Linked DNA regions of Pseudoduganella dura. The protein of the gene in region 1 binds, or shares a complex with, the protein of each later gene. Links are inferred from orthologs where the notes say so. Each region holds a gene or a part of one and is shown on either strand. Other genes may lie near its edges. The genes, in order: GJV26_RS19765, eno and pnp.

Region 1 (5,049 bases):
GACGCCGCCGGATTGCCCAGCACCTCGTGTGTCCAGCCGCCCACGAAGCCCACGAACGCGTTCACCATGATCAGCGGGCCGGGCGTGGTTTCGCCCAGCGCCAGGCCGTCCATCATCTGTGCCGGGGTGAGCCAGCCATGGGTTTCCACGCCGCCCTGGTAGACGTATGGCAGTACCGCGTAGGCACCGCCGAACGTCAGCAGCGCCGCTTTGGTGAAGAACCAGCCCATTTGCGCGAGCGGATCGTGCTGCCCGGTGGCGGCCGCCACCACGGCCCAGCTGCCGGCCATGATGGCGATCCCCGCCGCCGATGTGGCCAGCAGCCGGCGCCAGGAGAACAGCGCATGCGGTGGCGTGGGCGTGCCGTCGTCGATCATGGCCGGGCCGTGGCCCGGCACTGCCGGACCGTTGCCCTGTTTGCCATGTGTGAACGCTGCCGGCCGTACGCGGCCGCCAAGCCAGCCCAGCGCCGCGGCGGCCAGCACGATCGCGGGGAAGGGGACGCCCAGCATGATGGCGGCGAATGCGGCGCAGGCAAGGCCGCCCAGCAGGGCGTTCTGGAGCGTGCGTCGGCCGATGCGCCAGGTGGCGGCCAGCACGAGCGCGACCACCGCGGGCTTGATGCCGTACAGCACTGCCGCGATCGCCGGCAAGTGCCCGAAGGCAAGATAGATCCACGCGAGTCCGATCATGATCAGCAGCGAGGGCAGCACGAACAGCACGCCGGCCAGGATGCCGCCGCGCTTGCGGTGCAGCAGCCAGCCGATGTAGACGGCCAGCTGCGTCGCTTCCGGTCCGGGCAGCAGCATGCAGTAGTTCAGCGCATGCAGAAAGCGCTGTTCGGAAATCCAGCGCCGCCTCTCGACCAGCTCGGCGTGCATCATCGCGATCTGGCCGGCGGGGCCGCCAAAGCTGACGAAGCCCAGCTTCAGCCAGTAGCGTAGCGCAACGGATAAGGGGACAGGAGGGCGCATGGCGAAAAAAAGGGAAGCCGAGGCTTCCCTTTTCCAGATCGCTGACAGATCAGCGGCGGGTATCCACCTGCACCAGCGGCTCATCGGCCACCTGTGGCGCCGGCTTGCGGGTGCGGCGCACGCGCACCGGCGCCTCTTCCTGCGCCGCGGCTTCCTGGGCCGCACGCAGCTTGGCCGGGTCGGTCGCGGCCATCTGCAGGCCGGCCGCTTCCAGGATCGACTGCAGATCCTTCGATGCGGCAGGCTTGGCCGGCGCAGCGGCTGGAGCCGGAGCGGCGGCTTCGGCAGGCGTGGCAACCGGCACCGGCTGCGTTGCCACGGCTTCGATGGAAACCGCCTCGGCCGTTGCAATCTCGGCACCAGCCGGGATGACGACGGCGGCTTCGACCACGGGAACCAGGTCCACGTCGGCCGGCTTCGCGGCCGGAGCCGGGGCGAGGTCGGCGGCAGGTGCAGCGGCAGGTTCAGCGGCAGGTTCAGCGGTAATCGCTTCCCGGGCCGCGGCAGGCAGCGGCTCGGCGGCCGGCGCTTCCACGATTTCCGCTTCGGCCGGCTCGATGGCCACCGGTGCGGCTGCGGTTGCTGCATCTGCCGTCACAGGCGGCAACGGCTCCGCGGCCGGCGCTTCGACGATTTCGGCTTCGGCCGGCTCGATGGCCACCGGTGCCACTGCGGTTGCAACGTTCGCAGTGACTGGCGGCAGCGATTCGGCGGCCGGCGCTTCGACGATTTCCGCTTCGGCAGGCTCCACGGCAGCCGGTGCGGATGCCACCGGAGTCGTTTCGGCCACGCCGGCGCCCTGGTCCGCAACAGCGGCGACAGGCGCCCCCTCGACAGCCTCGATCGCGGCGGCGGCGGCAGCCACCGGCTCGACCGGTGCCGGCGCCTGCGGCGCTTTCGGCGTTTCCGCCGAGGCCGCCACTTCTTCGCGGGCAGCCACGTCGGCCTGCTCGATCACCACGGCGTCGGTTGCCTTGAGGATGTCGCCTTCGGCGGTACCGGCGGCGAACTCGTCGCCGGATTCCTCGATGCCTTCGGCGCCTTCGCGCTCGCGGCGGTTACGGTTGCGGCCACCGCGGCGGCGGCGGCGGCGCGGCTCGTCGCCGCCTTCGCCCGCTTCCAGTTCCTCGCCATCCGGACCGATGCCGGCAGCCGGTTTCGCCAGCTCCGGGCTGTCGGACAACGGCGCCGCGGATGGTGCGCTGGCGGCGATGCCGGTGCCGGTGCCGACCGGACCAACGCCGGCCGCGGCCAGCGCCAGTTCATCGGCCTTTGCTTCGGCCGGCTGGGCCCTGGCTTCACGCGGCTCGCGCGGCGGACGCGGCTCGCGGCCTTCGCGCGGCGGACGTTCCGCCCGTTCCGGGCGCTCGGCACGCTCGGCACGCGGCACGGCAACGCCTTCCACGCTTTCCTTGTCGGCTTTTTCCAGGTACTTGTCGGTGGCTTTCTCGACCGAGAATTTCTCGGCAGAGAATTTTTCACCCGGCTTTTCGCCGAACTTTTCCACTTTCTCACGCGGTTCGCGCGGCGGACGGGGCGGACGGGCCGGGCGCGCTTCCGCTGCCGGCTTGGCGGCCTCGTCGCGGACACCCGGTTCGCGGTCTTTCGGGCCACGCGGGCCACGGGCACGCGGGCCACGGCCATTCTTGTCGGCACGGTCAAGCGGTGCAACGGCCGGTTTCGTCACGATCGCCGGCGCAGCCGGCGCCGCCGGTTCGTCGGTCTTGCCGGTGAAGAAGGACACCAGTTTCGAGAAGAAACCTTTTTCGGCCGGGGCAGGTGCCGCGACCGGCGCCGGCGCTGCCGGCTTGGCCGCTTCCGGTGCCGGCGTACGGTCCACGATCGGCGCAGGCTGGCTCGGGGTGATGGTCTTGACCACCGCTTCCTGGCGCGGCTTCTGCTCTTCCTTCTGGCGCTTGGCGAAGCCCATGTCGGTTTCCGCCTGCTCGGCCATCGAATAGCTGGCAGGGGCTTCTTCCAGGCGCGGATCGTCGTGCTTGATGCGCTCGAGCTTGTAGTGCGGCGTATCGAGGTGCTTGTTCGGCACCAGGATCACGGTGATGCGGTGGCGGTTCTCGATCTTGAGCACTTCGCCGCGCTTCTCGTTGAGCAGGAAGGCGGCCACGTCGACCGGCACCTGCACGTGGATCGCGGCGCTGTTTTCCTTCATCGCCTCTTCCTGGATGATGCGCAGCACCTGCAGGGCGGACGATTCGGTGTCGCGTATATGGCCGGTGCCGGAGCAGCGCGGGCACGTCACGTGCGAACCTTCGGACAGCGAAGGGCGCAGGCGCTGGCGCGACAGTTCCATCAGGCCGAAGCGGGAGATCTTGCCCATCTGCACACGTGCACGGTCGTGGTGCAGCGCATCCTTCAGGCGCTGTTCCACTTCGCGCTGGTTCTTCGACACTTCCATGTCGATGAAGTCGATCACGATCAGGCCGCCCAGGTCGCGCAGGCGCAACTGGCGTGCCACTTCCTCGGCCGCTTCGCAGTTGGTATTGAACGCGGTGGTTTCGATGTCGGAACCGCGGGTGGCGCGGGCCGAGTTGACGTCCACGGAAACCAGTGCTTCGGTGTGGTCGATCACGATGGCGCCGCCGGAAGGCAGCGGCACGGTGCGGCTGTACGCCGTTTCGATCTGGTGTTCGATCTGGAAGCGGGAGAACAGCGGCACGTCGTCGCTGTAGCGCTTCACGCGGTGCACCATGTCGGGCATCACGTGGCTCATGAACTGGTGCGCCTGTTCGTAGATCTCGTCCGTGTCGATCAGGATCTCGCCGATATCGGGCTGGTAGTAGTCGCGGATCGCGCGGATCACGAGCGACGATTCCTGGTAGATCAGGAACGCGCCGTTGGCGGACTTGGACGCGCCTTCGATCGCGCGCCACAGCTGCATCAGGTAATTCAGGTCCCACTGCAGTTCATCGACATTGCGGCCGATGCCGGCGGTGCGGGCGATCACGGACATGCCTTGCGGCAGGTCCAGCTTGTCCATCGTTTCGCGCAGTTCCTGGCGTTCCTCGCCTTCCACGCGCCGGGAAACACCACCGCCGCGCGGATTGTTCGGCATCAGCACCAGGTAGCGGCCGGCCAGCGAGATGAACGAGGTCAGGGCGGCGCCCTTGTTGCCGCGTTCTTCCTTCTCCACCTGCACCACGATTTCCTGGCCTTCGCGCAGCGCATCCTTGATGGTGGCGTTGCGCACGTCGCAGCCTTCACGGAAGTAGCTGCGGGCCACCTCCTTGAACGGCAGGAAGCCGTGGCGATCCTCGCCGTAGCTGACGAAGCAGGCTTCCAGCGATGGTTCGATGCGGGTGATCACGCCTTTGTAGATATTGGACTTGCGCTGCTCCCGTCCAGCCGTTTCGATGTCGATGTCGATCAGTTTCTGACCGTCGACAATGGCCACGCGCAGCTCTTCCTGCTGCGTAGCGTTGAACAACATGCGTTTCATTTTTTATTTGACTCCGCGGCCCATGGGCCGAGTTGAGCCGCTCAAGCTCCAGGAACCCGAGCGGCAACCGTACAAGGATATACGCGGAATTAAGGAGGCTGCGGGGAAATGCCTCGTCGTGCGGCAGCGCGCAGGCGCAGCTGCCACAGTGGGCGCATGAGGCTGATCGTCATGCCGAGTTCGCACCACCTGCAACTCATCCTGTCCGGCCCCTGCATGGTGGCGGGGCCGCGGAGAATGCGGGCGTGCGCAAATGGTCGAGCCGGGCATCTTGTGTGGTGCCCGGCGAAAACGGCAAGCGTTATCAGCTCCATCAACCGGCAAGCAACGACTCTGTGCTTGCTTGCCGGATTTATCCTAACGATCCAGCCAATCTAATTCCAGCATCCGTCCACCAACCCGATGACAACATTGGTTGCCACCCTGATCCGTGCCCGGCTGTGCGTATACGTTTATTTCCGCTGAATTTGCATTCCGCGAGGCCAGCGGATGCGCCCCTGTGTAGAATCGTGGTTTTCTTCTTACACTGCAACAGCAGGCCAGCACTACTTTAGTGCTGTATTGCTACGGCGAATTGATTATATATTCAAAATGAAGGACTTAGAGAGATTTTCTGGG
Region 2 (3,941 bases), 160 kb from region 1 along the record:
TGAAGAACGTCATCGACAAGGCCCGTGCCGCCGCAAAGGCGAAGGGCCTGAACGAAGACAACTTCATGGCCTGCGAACGGGGCGCCTCGTTCGGCTACAACAACCTGGTGTCCGACATGCGCTCGCTGGCGATCATGCGCGAGACCGGCGCGCCGGTGGTGTTCGACGCCACGCACTCGGTGCAGCTGCCGGGCGGTAACGGCACGTCGTCGGGCGGCATGCGCGACATGGTGCCCGTACTGTCGCGCGCGGCCGTGGCGGTCGGCGTGGCCGGCCTGTTCATGGAAACGCACCCCACGCCGGCCACCGCGCTGTCGGACGGTCCGAACGCCGTGCCGCTGGGCCGCATGAAGGAACTGCTGTCCACGCTGATCGAGCTCGATCGCATCACCAAGAAGTCGGGCTTCCTCGAGAACAGCTTCGAGTAAGCGCCGGCCGTCGCATTGAAGCGGGCCCGGCAGCCATCGGCTGCCGGGCCCGTTTTGCGTGTTGCGCGGATGTCCGTGTTTTCCTTGAAACAGGGGCTGCTCGGGCTTGCATGCCGGCCGTCGTACTTCCCTCGAAGGCCATCCTCTGTTACTCTTGCTGCAATTTTTGCGCGCTACTAATTTGGCAAGCCCGTGGCAAGCCCGGTTGCACGACAGTTCATGCGACCACATGCAGCGACGCGTCCACCTGCCTTCCACAACCTTGGAGACTACACATGAGTGCAATCGTAGATATCATCGGCCGCGAAATCATCGACTCGCGCGGCAATCCGACCGTCGAATGCGACGTGCTGCTGGAATCGGGCGTGATGGGCCGTGCGGCCGTGCCGTCCGGCGCGTCGACCGGTTCGCGCGAAGCCATCGAGCTGCGTGACGGCGATCCGAAGCGTTACTTCGGCAAGGGCGTGCTGCAGGCGTGCGAGAACATCAACACCGAGATCTCCGAAGCGATCATGGGCCTGGACGCGAACGAACAGGCATTCCTGGACCGCACGCTGATCGACCTGGACGGCACCGAGAACAAGTCGCGCCTGGGCGCGAACGCGATGCTGGCCGTGTCGATGGCGGTCGCCAAGGCCGCCGCGGAAGAAGCCGGCCTGCCGCTGTACCGCTACTTCGGCGGTTCGGGCTCGATGCAGATGCCGGTGCCGATGATGAACGTCATCAACGGCGGCGCGCACGCCGACAACAACCTGGACATCCAGGAATTCATGATCATCCCGGTCGGCGCACCGACGTTCAAGGAAGCGATCCGCTACGGCGCCGAAGTGTTCCACACGCTGAAGAAGATCCTGCACAAGAAGGGCCTGAGCACGGCGGTCGGCGACGAAGGCGGCTTCGCACCGTCCCTGGCCAACCATGAAGATGCCATCAAGCTGATCATCCAGGCCATCGAAGAAGCCGGCTACGAGCCGGGCACGCAGATCGCGCTGGGCCTCGATTGCGCCGCTTCCGAGTTCTACAAGGACGGCAAGTACGAGCTGGAAGGCGAAGGCCTTTCGTTGAGCGCCACCGAATTCACCAACCTGCTGGCCACCTGGTGCGACAAGTACCCGATCATCTCGATCGAAGACGCGATGCACGAAGGCGACTGGGAAGGCTGGGCCATCCTGACCGCCGCGCTGGGCAAGAAAGTGCAGCTGGTGGGCGACGACCTGTTCGTCACCAACACCAAGATCCTGAAGGAAGGCATCCAGAAGGGCATCGGCAACTCGATCCTCATCAAGATCAACCAGATTGGTACGCTGACCGAAACGTTCGCCGCCATCGAGATGGCCAAGCGCGCCGGCTACACCGCCGTGATCTCGCACCGCTCGGGCGAAACGGAAGATTCGACGATCGCCGACATCGCCGTGGGCCTGAACGCGCTGCAGATCAAGACCGGTTCGATGTCCCGTTCGGACCGCATGGCCAAGTACAACCAGCTGCTGCGCATCGAGGAAGACCTGGGCGATATCGCCAGCTACCCTGGCCGCGATGCATTCTATAATCTGAAGTAACCGCGCCTGCAGCAACGGCGTTCGATGTACAGCGCCGTAACTTTCATCACTATGACACCGGCCGGGCTTCCCGGCCGGTTCTTTATTTTCTATGCGTCTGATTACCCTCGCCCTGGCAGCCCTGCTGCTGCTGATTCAGTATCCGTTATGGCTGGGGAAGGGCGGATGGCTCCGCGTGCAGGACCTGGAGCAGCAGGTCGATGCGGCCCATGAAAAAAACGATGAACTCCGGCGCCGCAACGCCAAGCTCGATTCCGAAGTGCGCGACCTGAAGGATGGCACCGGTGCCGTCGAGGAACGTGCGCGCTACGAGCTGTCGATGATCAAGCAGAATGAAATCTACGTCCAGATCCTCCGCAAGGGCCAGATTCCCGGCGATGGCGCCACGCCGGCCCCGCCACCGGCCGAGCCGAAAAAGTAGGGACGGACCCTGTTTTCCGGGAAAAATCAGGGACGGACCCTGTTTTCCAGGAAATCCCTGGCTTTGCCGGTCCTTCCTTTCCCACGATTTTCCTATCTTGCTCAGCGCCAAAATGGCGCAGCGCGCACCACCTCGGTGCTGCCGAGCTGTCAATAACGGTGCGAAACATCATTATTCGTTATTCCGCACTGGGATGGCCATCTCTCCCCAAAACGGCACACTTCTTGCTCTCCCTTGGTGCTTTTGCACTTTGACAGGGAGTGGTGGTCGATGGAGTCGTTCAAAAGCGGTGCGGATGCCTTGTTTGTCCTGTTGGGCGGCATCATGGTGCTGGCGATGCATGCCGGATTCGCGTTCCTCGAGCTGGGAACGGTGCGCAAGAAAAATCAGGTCAATGCGCTGGTCAAGATCCTGGCCGATTTCTCGGTGTCGGCCATCGTGTATTTCACCGTGGGCTACGGCATCGCCTATGGCGTGCATTTCTTCGGGCCGACCGACACGCTCGTCGTCGGCAACGGCTATGGACTGGTCAAGTTTTTCTTCCTGCTGACATTCGCGGCGGCGATCCCCGCCATCATCTCGGGCGGCATCGCCGAGCGCGCGAAGTTCTATCCGCAGATGGTGGCCACGGCGCTGCTGGTCGGCTTCGTCTACCCGTTCTTCGAGGGTATCGCCTGGAACAACCGCTTCGGCTTCCAGGCCGCGCTGGAAGCGGCATTCGGCGCGCCGTTCCACGACTTCGCCGGATCGATCGTCGTGCATGCCGTGGGCGGCTGGGCGGCGCTGCCGGCCGTGCTGCTGCTGGGCGCGCGCCGGGGGCGCTACGGCAGGGATGGCCGCATCTCCGCGCATCCGCCGTCGAACATTCCCTTCCTGGCGCTCGGTGCATGGATCCTCGCCGTGGGCTGGTTCGGCTTCAACGTGATGAGCGCGCAAACGCTGGACAAGATCAACGGCCTGGTCGCCGTCAATTCGCTGATGGCGCTGGCGGGCGGCACGCTGGCCGCGCTGGTGCTCGGCAAGAACGACCCCGGCTTCGTCCATAATGGCCCGCTGGCGGGCCTGGTGGCCGTGTGCGCCGGTTCGGACCTGATGCATCCGCTTGGCGCGCTGGCGACCGGCGCGGTGGCCGGTGCGATCTTCGTCGTGATGTTCACGCTGGCGCAGAACCGCTGGAAGATCGACGACGTGCTGGGCGTGTGGCCGCTGCACGGCCTGTGCGGCGCCTGGGGCGGCATCGCGGCCGGCATCTTCGGCAGCCATGCGCTGGGCGGGCTGGGCGGCGTATCGATGATGTCGCAGATTGCCGGCACGCTGCTGGGCATCGCCATCGCCACGGCCGGCGGCGCGCTGGTGTACGGCGTGCTGAAGGCCACCATGGGCCTGCGGCTCGACCCGGAGCAGGAATTCGACGGCGCCGACCTGTCGATCCATAAGATCAGCGCCACGCCGGAACGGGAAACCATCGCCGGGTGATGCCGACCACCGTGGCGTATCGGCCACGCGCCCGCGGTATGTTCTGAACGTACCGCA
Region 3 (4,020 bases), 480 kb from region 1 along the record:
TACTTCCAGGTCGCGCAGCGACAGGTACATGGTCTCGGCCGGCTGGCCGAAGGTGTGCAGGATCGTTTCCTTGTCGTCGGTACCCAGCCTGATGGTGGCGAATTTCTCGTCCGTCAGCACCTGTTCGTAGGAGCGCAGGCGGCCATCCTGGCCGTAGCGGGCCATGTAGGTGAACTGCCCGAAAGCGCCGGCACCGTATTCGTGGATCGTCTCGAGGCCCACCGTGTAGCGGGCACTGGGGTGGCCCAGGCGCGCTTCGACCGCGGCCATCGGTTCGCCGGCCTGCGGCGGCGGGCCCAGCGCACAACCGGCGATCATTGCGCTTAACATTATCGGAAAGATCAGATTTTTCACGTTTCCTCCTGGAGGCCGCGATAATTGTAGCCAGAAGTTGATACGGCGCGCGCTAATTCCGTTATACTTGCGGGCCTGTCCGTTCGGGCAGGTTTTATTATCGTAACTCACGATGTGCAGGGTTCCGTACTCCGCGCATCGCATGTGAAAGGTTTATCATGTCCGTAGAAAACATCAACAAATCCGCGATCATCGCGGACAACGCACGCGCCCAGAACGACACCGGCTCCCCGGAAGTGCAAGTTGCGCTGCTGACCGCACGCATCAACGAACTGAACGGTCACTTCAAGGCCCACAGCAAGGATCACCACTCCCGCCGCGGCCTGATCATGATGGTCAACCGTCGTAAGAGCCTGCTGTCCTACCTGAAGAACAAGGACGCAACCCGTTACCGCGACCTGATCGCCAAACTCGGTCTGCGTAAGTAATTTTTTTGCATTCCCGGTTTTAGTCGAGATGCCTGCGCCAGTTCGCTGACGCAGGCATTTTGTCATTCTGGAATGTTAAATAATTGCCAGGCGGAATAACAAATATTCGGCCTGGCGAGCGATGGAGCAATAAGGTGGCCGGCATCAGCCGGTACCTGTGGTGAGGTGAACGACAGCGCCTGAAAATCTGTCGGCAAATAGAAAGGGATTACCCATGTTTAACAAAGTTACGAAAACCTTCCAGTACGGCCAGCATACCGTGACCCTGGAAACCGGCGAGATCGCTCGTCAGGCTTCCGGCGCGGTACTGGTGTCGGTCGACGACACCGTCGTGCTGGCGACCGTGGTGGCGCGCAAGGATGCCAAGCCCGGCCAGGATTTCTTCCCGCTGACGGTCGACTACATCGAGAAGACCTATGCAGCCGGCAAGATCCCCGGCGGCTTCTTCAAGCGCGAAGGCCGTCCATCGGAGAAGGAGACGCTGACGTCCCGCCTGATCGACCGCCCGATCCGCCCGCTGTTCCCGGAGGGTTACATGAACGAGGTGCAGGTCATCATCCACGTTCTGTCGGTTAATCCCGAGATCGACCCCGACATCGCTTCGATGATCGGCGCCTCCGCCGCCCTGTGCGTGGCCGGCGTGCCGTTCAACGGCCCGATCGGCGCGGCCCGCGTGGGCTACGCCAACGGCCAGTACATCCTGAACCCGACCACGACCCAGCTGAAAACGTCCGAGATGGACCTGGTGGTTGCCGGTACCGAATCGGCCGTGCTGATGGTGGAATCGGAAGCCAAGCAGCTGTCCGAGGAAGTGATGCTGGGCGGCGTGGTGTTCGGCCACGAGCAGATGCGCGCAGTGATCGATGCGATCCACGCGCTGGTGGAAGAAGGCGGCAAGCCGGAAGTGGAATGGACCGCGCCGGCCAAGAACGAAGCGCTGATCGCCAAGGTGGCGCAGTTCGCCGAAGCCAAGATCAACGAAGCGTACCAGACCAAGAACAAGCAGGCCCGCCAGCAGGCGCTGCGCTCGATGCAGGGCGAAGTGCTCGCCGACCTGGCGGCGCAAGCCGCCGCCGAAGGCGCCGAGGCACCGAACTCGGTCGACGTGGGCAACATCCTGTTCGACATGGAAGCCAAGGTCGTGCGTTCGCAGATCCTGAACGGCGAACCGCGCATCGACGGGCGCGACACCCGCACCGTGCGTCCGATCGCGATCCGCACGTCGGTCCTGCCGCGTACCCACGGTTCGGCGCTGTTCACCCGCGGCGAAACCCAGGCGCTGGTCGTGGCCACGCTGGGCACCGCGCGCGATTCGCAGAAGATCGATGCGCTGATGGGCGAGTACACCGACGACTTCATGCTGCACTACAACATGCCTCCGTTCGCCACCGGCGAAACCGGTCGCGTGGGCACGCCGAAGCGCCGCGAAGTGGGCCATGGCCGCCTGGCCAAGCGCGCCCTGGTTGCCGCGCTGCCGTCGCCGGAAGAGTTCAGCTACTCCGTGCGCCTGGTGTCCGAGATCACCGAGTCGAACGGTTCGTCGTCGATGGCTTCCGTCTGCGGCGGCTGCCTGGCGCTGATGGATGCCGGCGTGCCGATGAAGGCGCACGTGGCCGGCATCGCGATGGGCCTGATCAAGGAAGGCGGCAAGTTCGCCGTGCTGTCCGACATCCTGGGTGACGAAGACCACCTGGGCGACATGGACTTCAAGGTCGCCGGCACCGCCAACGGCATCACGGCGCTGCAGATGGACATCAAGATCCAGGGCATCACCAAGGAAATCATGCAGGTGGCGCTGGCGCAGGCCAAGGAAGGCCGCGAGCACATCCTGGGCGAAATGCAGAAGGCGATGCCGCACGTGAAGACGGAACTGTCCGACTTCGCACCGCGCCTGATCACCATCAAGATCAACCCGGAGAAGATCCGTGACGTGATCGGCAAGGGCGGCGCCGTCATCCGCGCGCTGACCGAGGAAACCGGCACGCAGATCGACATCAGCGACGAAGGCGTGGTTACCATCGCTTCCGTCGATGCCGCCGCCGGCCAGGAAGCCAAGCGCCGCATCGAAGAGCTGACCGCATCGGTCGAAGTGGGCAAGACCTACGACGGCACCGTGCTCAAGCTGCTGGACTTCGGCGCGATCGTGCAAGTCATGCCGGGCAAGGATGGCCTGCTGCACATCTCGCAGATCGCCAACGAGCGCGTCAACGCCGTTGCCGACTACCTGAAGGAAGGCCAGCAAGTGCGCGTGAAAGTACTGGAAACGGATGATCGCGGCCGCCTGAAGCTGTCGATGAAGGCCGCCGAAGAGGCGGGCGCCGTCGCCAAGTAATATCTCCTTCAACGGAGCAAAAACCGCCGGTGCGTGAGCCCGGCGGTTTTTTTTTTTAGAGTGTTGCCACAGCATCGCCGCGGCGAAAGCCGCTATGCTCCGTTCCGGTCCAACCAACTGGAGCATCACGATGAGCAAGGCCCTTCGTCTTTCCGAAAAATGGTTCCAGCGCGGCCTGTGGCTGGTCGCTTTCCTGTTCGCCGGCTTCCTTGTCGGCCTGGGCGGCAAGATCGTCGACAACCTGAACCTCGTCGAGGAACCGCTGGCGCTGGAGCAGTTCACCGACCGCGTGCAATATCCGGCGGCGCAGGCGGCATTGAAGGAAGCCGGCCGCACCTACGAGGACGCGCAGGCGGCCCTCGAACAGGCGCAGCAGAAGCACCGGGTCGCGGAATCGAATACGGCGACCGCGAACGATACCTTCGGCAACTGGCTGTCGACACGCCACGCCACCGCACGGCCCGACCAGGACCCCGAACTGATCGCGCGCACCCGCCAGCTCGACGAGCTGAAGGCGGACGAGCGCAAGGCGCTGACCGCCGTACAGCAGCAGGAGCAGCGCCAGCTGGACGCGCGCCAGGCACGCGACCGCGCCGCGGGCCGCATGGCCGCGCTGGAGCGCGATGCCGACGGCCGCTGGCGGAAGGCGCTGCAATTGCGCGAACTGCGCGTGTTCGCCTATCGCCTGGCGCTGACCTTGCCGCTGCTGCTGATCGCCGGCTGGCTGTGGAAGAACAAGCGCAAGAGCACCTGGTGGCCGTTCGTCTGGGGCTTCATCTTCTTCGCGCTGTTCGCGTTCTTCGTCGAGCTGGTGCCCTACCTGCCCAGCTACGGCGGCTATGTGCGCCACGTGGTCGGCATCCTGGTGACGGTGATCGTGGGCCGGCAGGCCATCATCGGGTTGCA

What was found.
Region 2: the proteins of GJV26_RS19765 (region 1) and eno are in contact, whole or in part, in a solved structure (PDB 2FYM), measured with the Escherichia coli proteins. The link is inferred for Pseudoduganella dura from one-to-one orthologs.
Region 3: the proteins of GJV26_RS19765 (region 1) and pnp are in contact, whole or in part, in a cryo-EM structure (PDB 9QH0), measured with the Escherichia coli proteins. The link is inferred for Pseudoduganella dura from one-to-one orthologs.

What each region holds. Positions count from the first base shown.
Region 1 is NZ_WNWM01000002.1:4,522,222-4,527,270, forward strand. What follows is about bases 824-4,776. They hold GJV26_RS19765 (Rne/Rng family ribonuclease), read right to left. Parts: upstream 4,432-4,776; coding sequence 1,024-4,431; downstream 824-1,023. Other genes in these bases: chrA (chromate efflux transporter), read right to left, coding at 824-974. In the rest of the region: more of chrA, read right to left, coding at 1-823; GJV26_RS19770 (RluA family pseudouridine synthase), read left to right, coding at 5,023-5,049. UniProt on the Escherichia coli protein: Endoribonuclease that plays a central role in RNA processing and decay. Required for the maturation of 5S and 16S rRNAs and the majority of tRNAs. Also involved in the degradation of most mRNAs.
Region 2 is NZ_WNWM01000002.1:4,680,930-4,684,870, forward strand. What follows is about bases 1-2,845. They hold eno (phosphopyruvate hydratase), read left to right. Parts: upstream 1-703; coding sequence 704-1,987; downstream 1,988-2,845. Other genes in these bases: kdsA (3-deoxy-8-phosphooctulonate synthase), read left to right, coding at 1-428; ftsB (cell division protein FtsB), read left to right, coding at 2,079-2,408; GJV26_RS20455 (ammonium transporter), read left to right, coding at 2,679-2,845. Outside these bases: more of GJV26_RS20455, read left to right, coding at 2,846-3,884. UniProt on the Escherichia coli protein: Catalyzes the reversible conversion of 2-phosphoglycerate (2-PG) into phosphoenolpyruvate (PEP). It is essential for the degradation of carbohydrates via glycolysis.
Region 3 is NZ_WNWM01000002.1:5,001,412-5,005,431, forward strand. The notes cover bases 632-3,555. They hold pnp (polyribonucleotide nucleotidyltransferase), read left to right. Parts: upstream 632-996; coding sequence 997-3,114; downstream 3,115-3,555. Other genes in these bases: rpsO (30S ribosomal protein S15), read left to right, coding at 632-782; GJV26_RS21920 (zinc ribbon domain-containing protein), read left to right, coding at 3,245-3,555. Outside these bases: GJV26_RS21905 (hypothetical protein), read right to left, coding at 1-318; more of rpsO, read left to right, coding at 513-631; more of GJV26_RS21920, read left to right, coding at 3,556-4,020. UniProt on the Escherichia coli protein: Involved in mRNA degradation. Catalyzes the phosphorolysis of single-stranded polyribonucleotides processively in the 3'- to 5'-direction. Also involved, along with RNase II, in tRNA processing.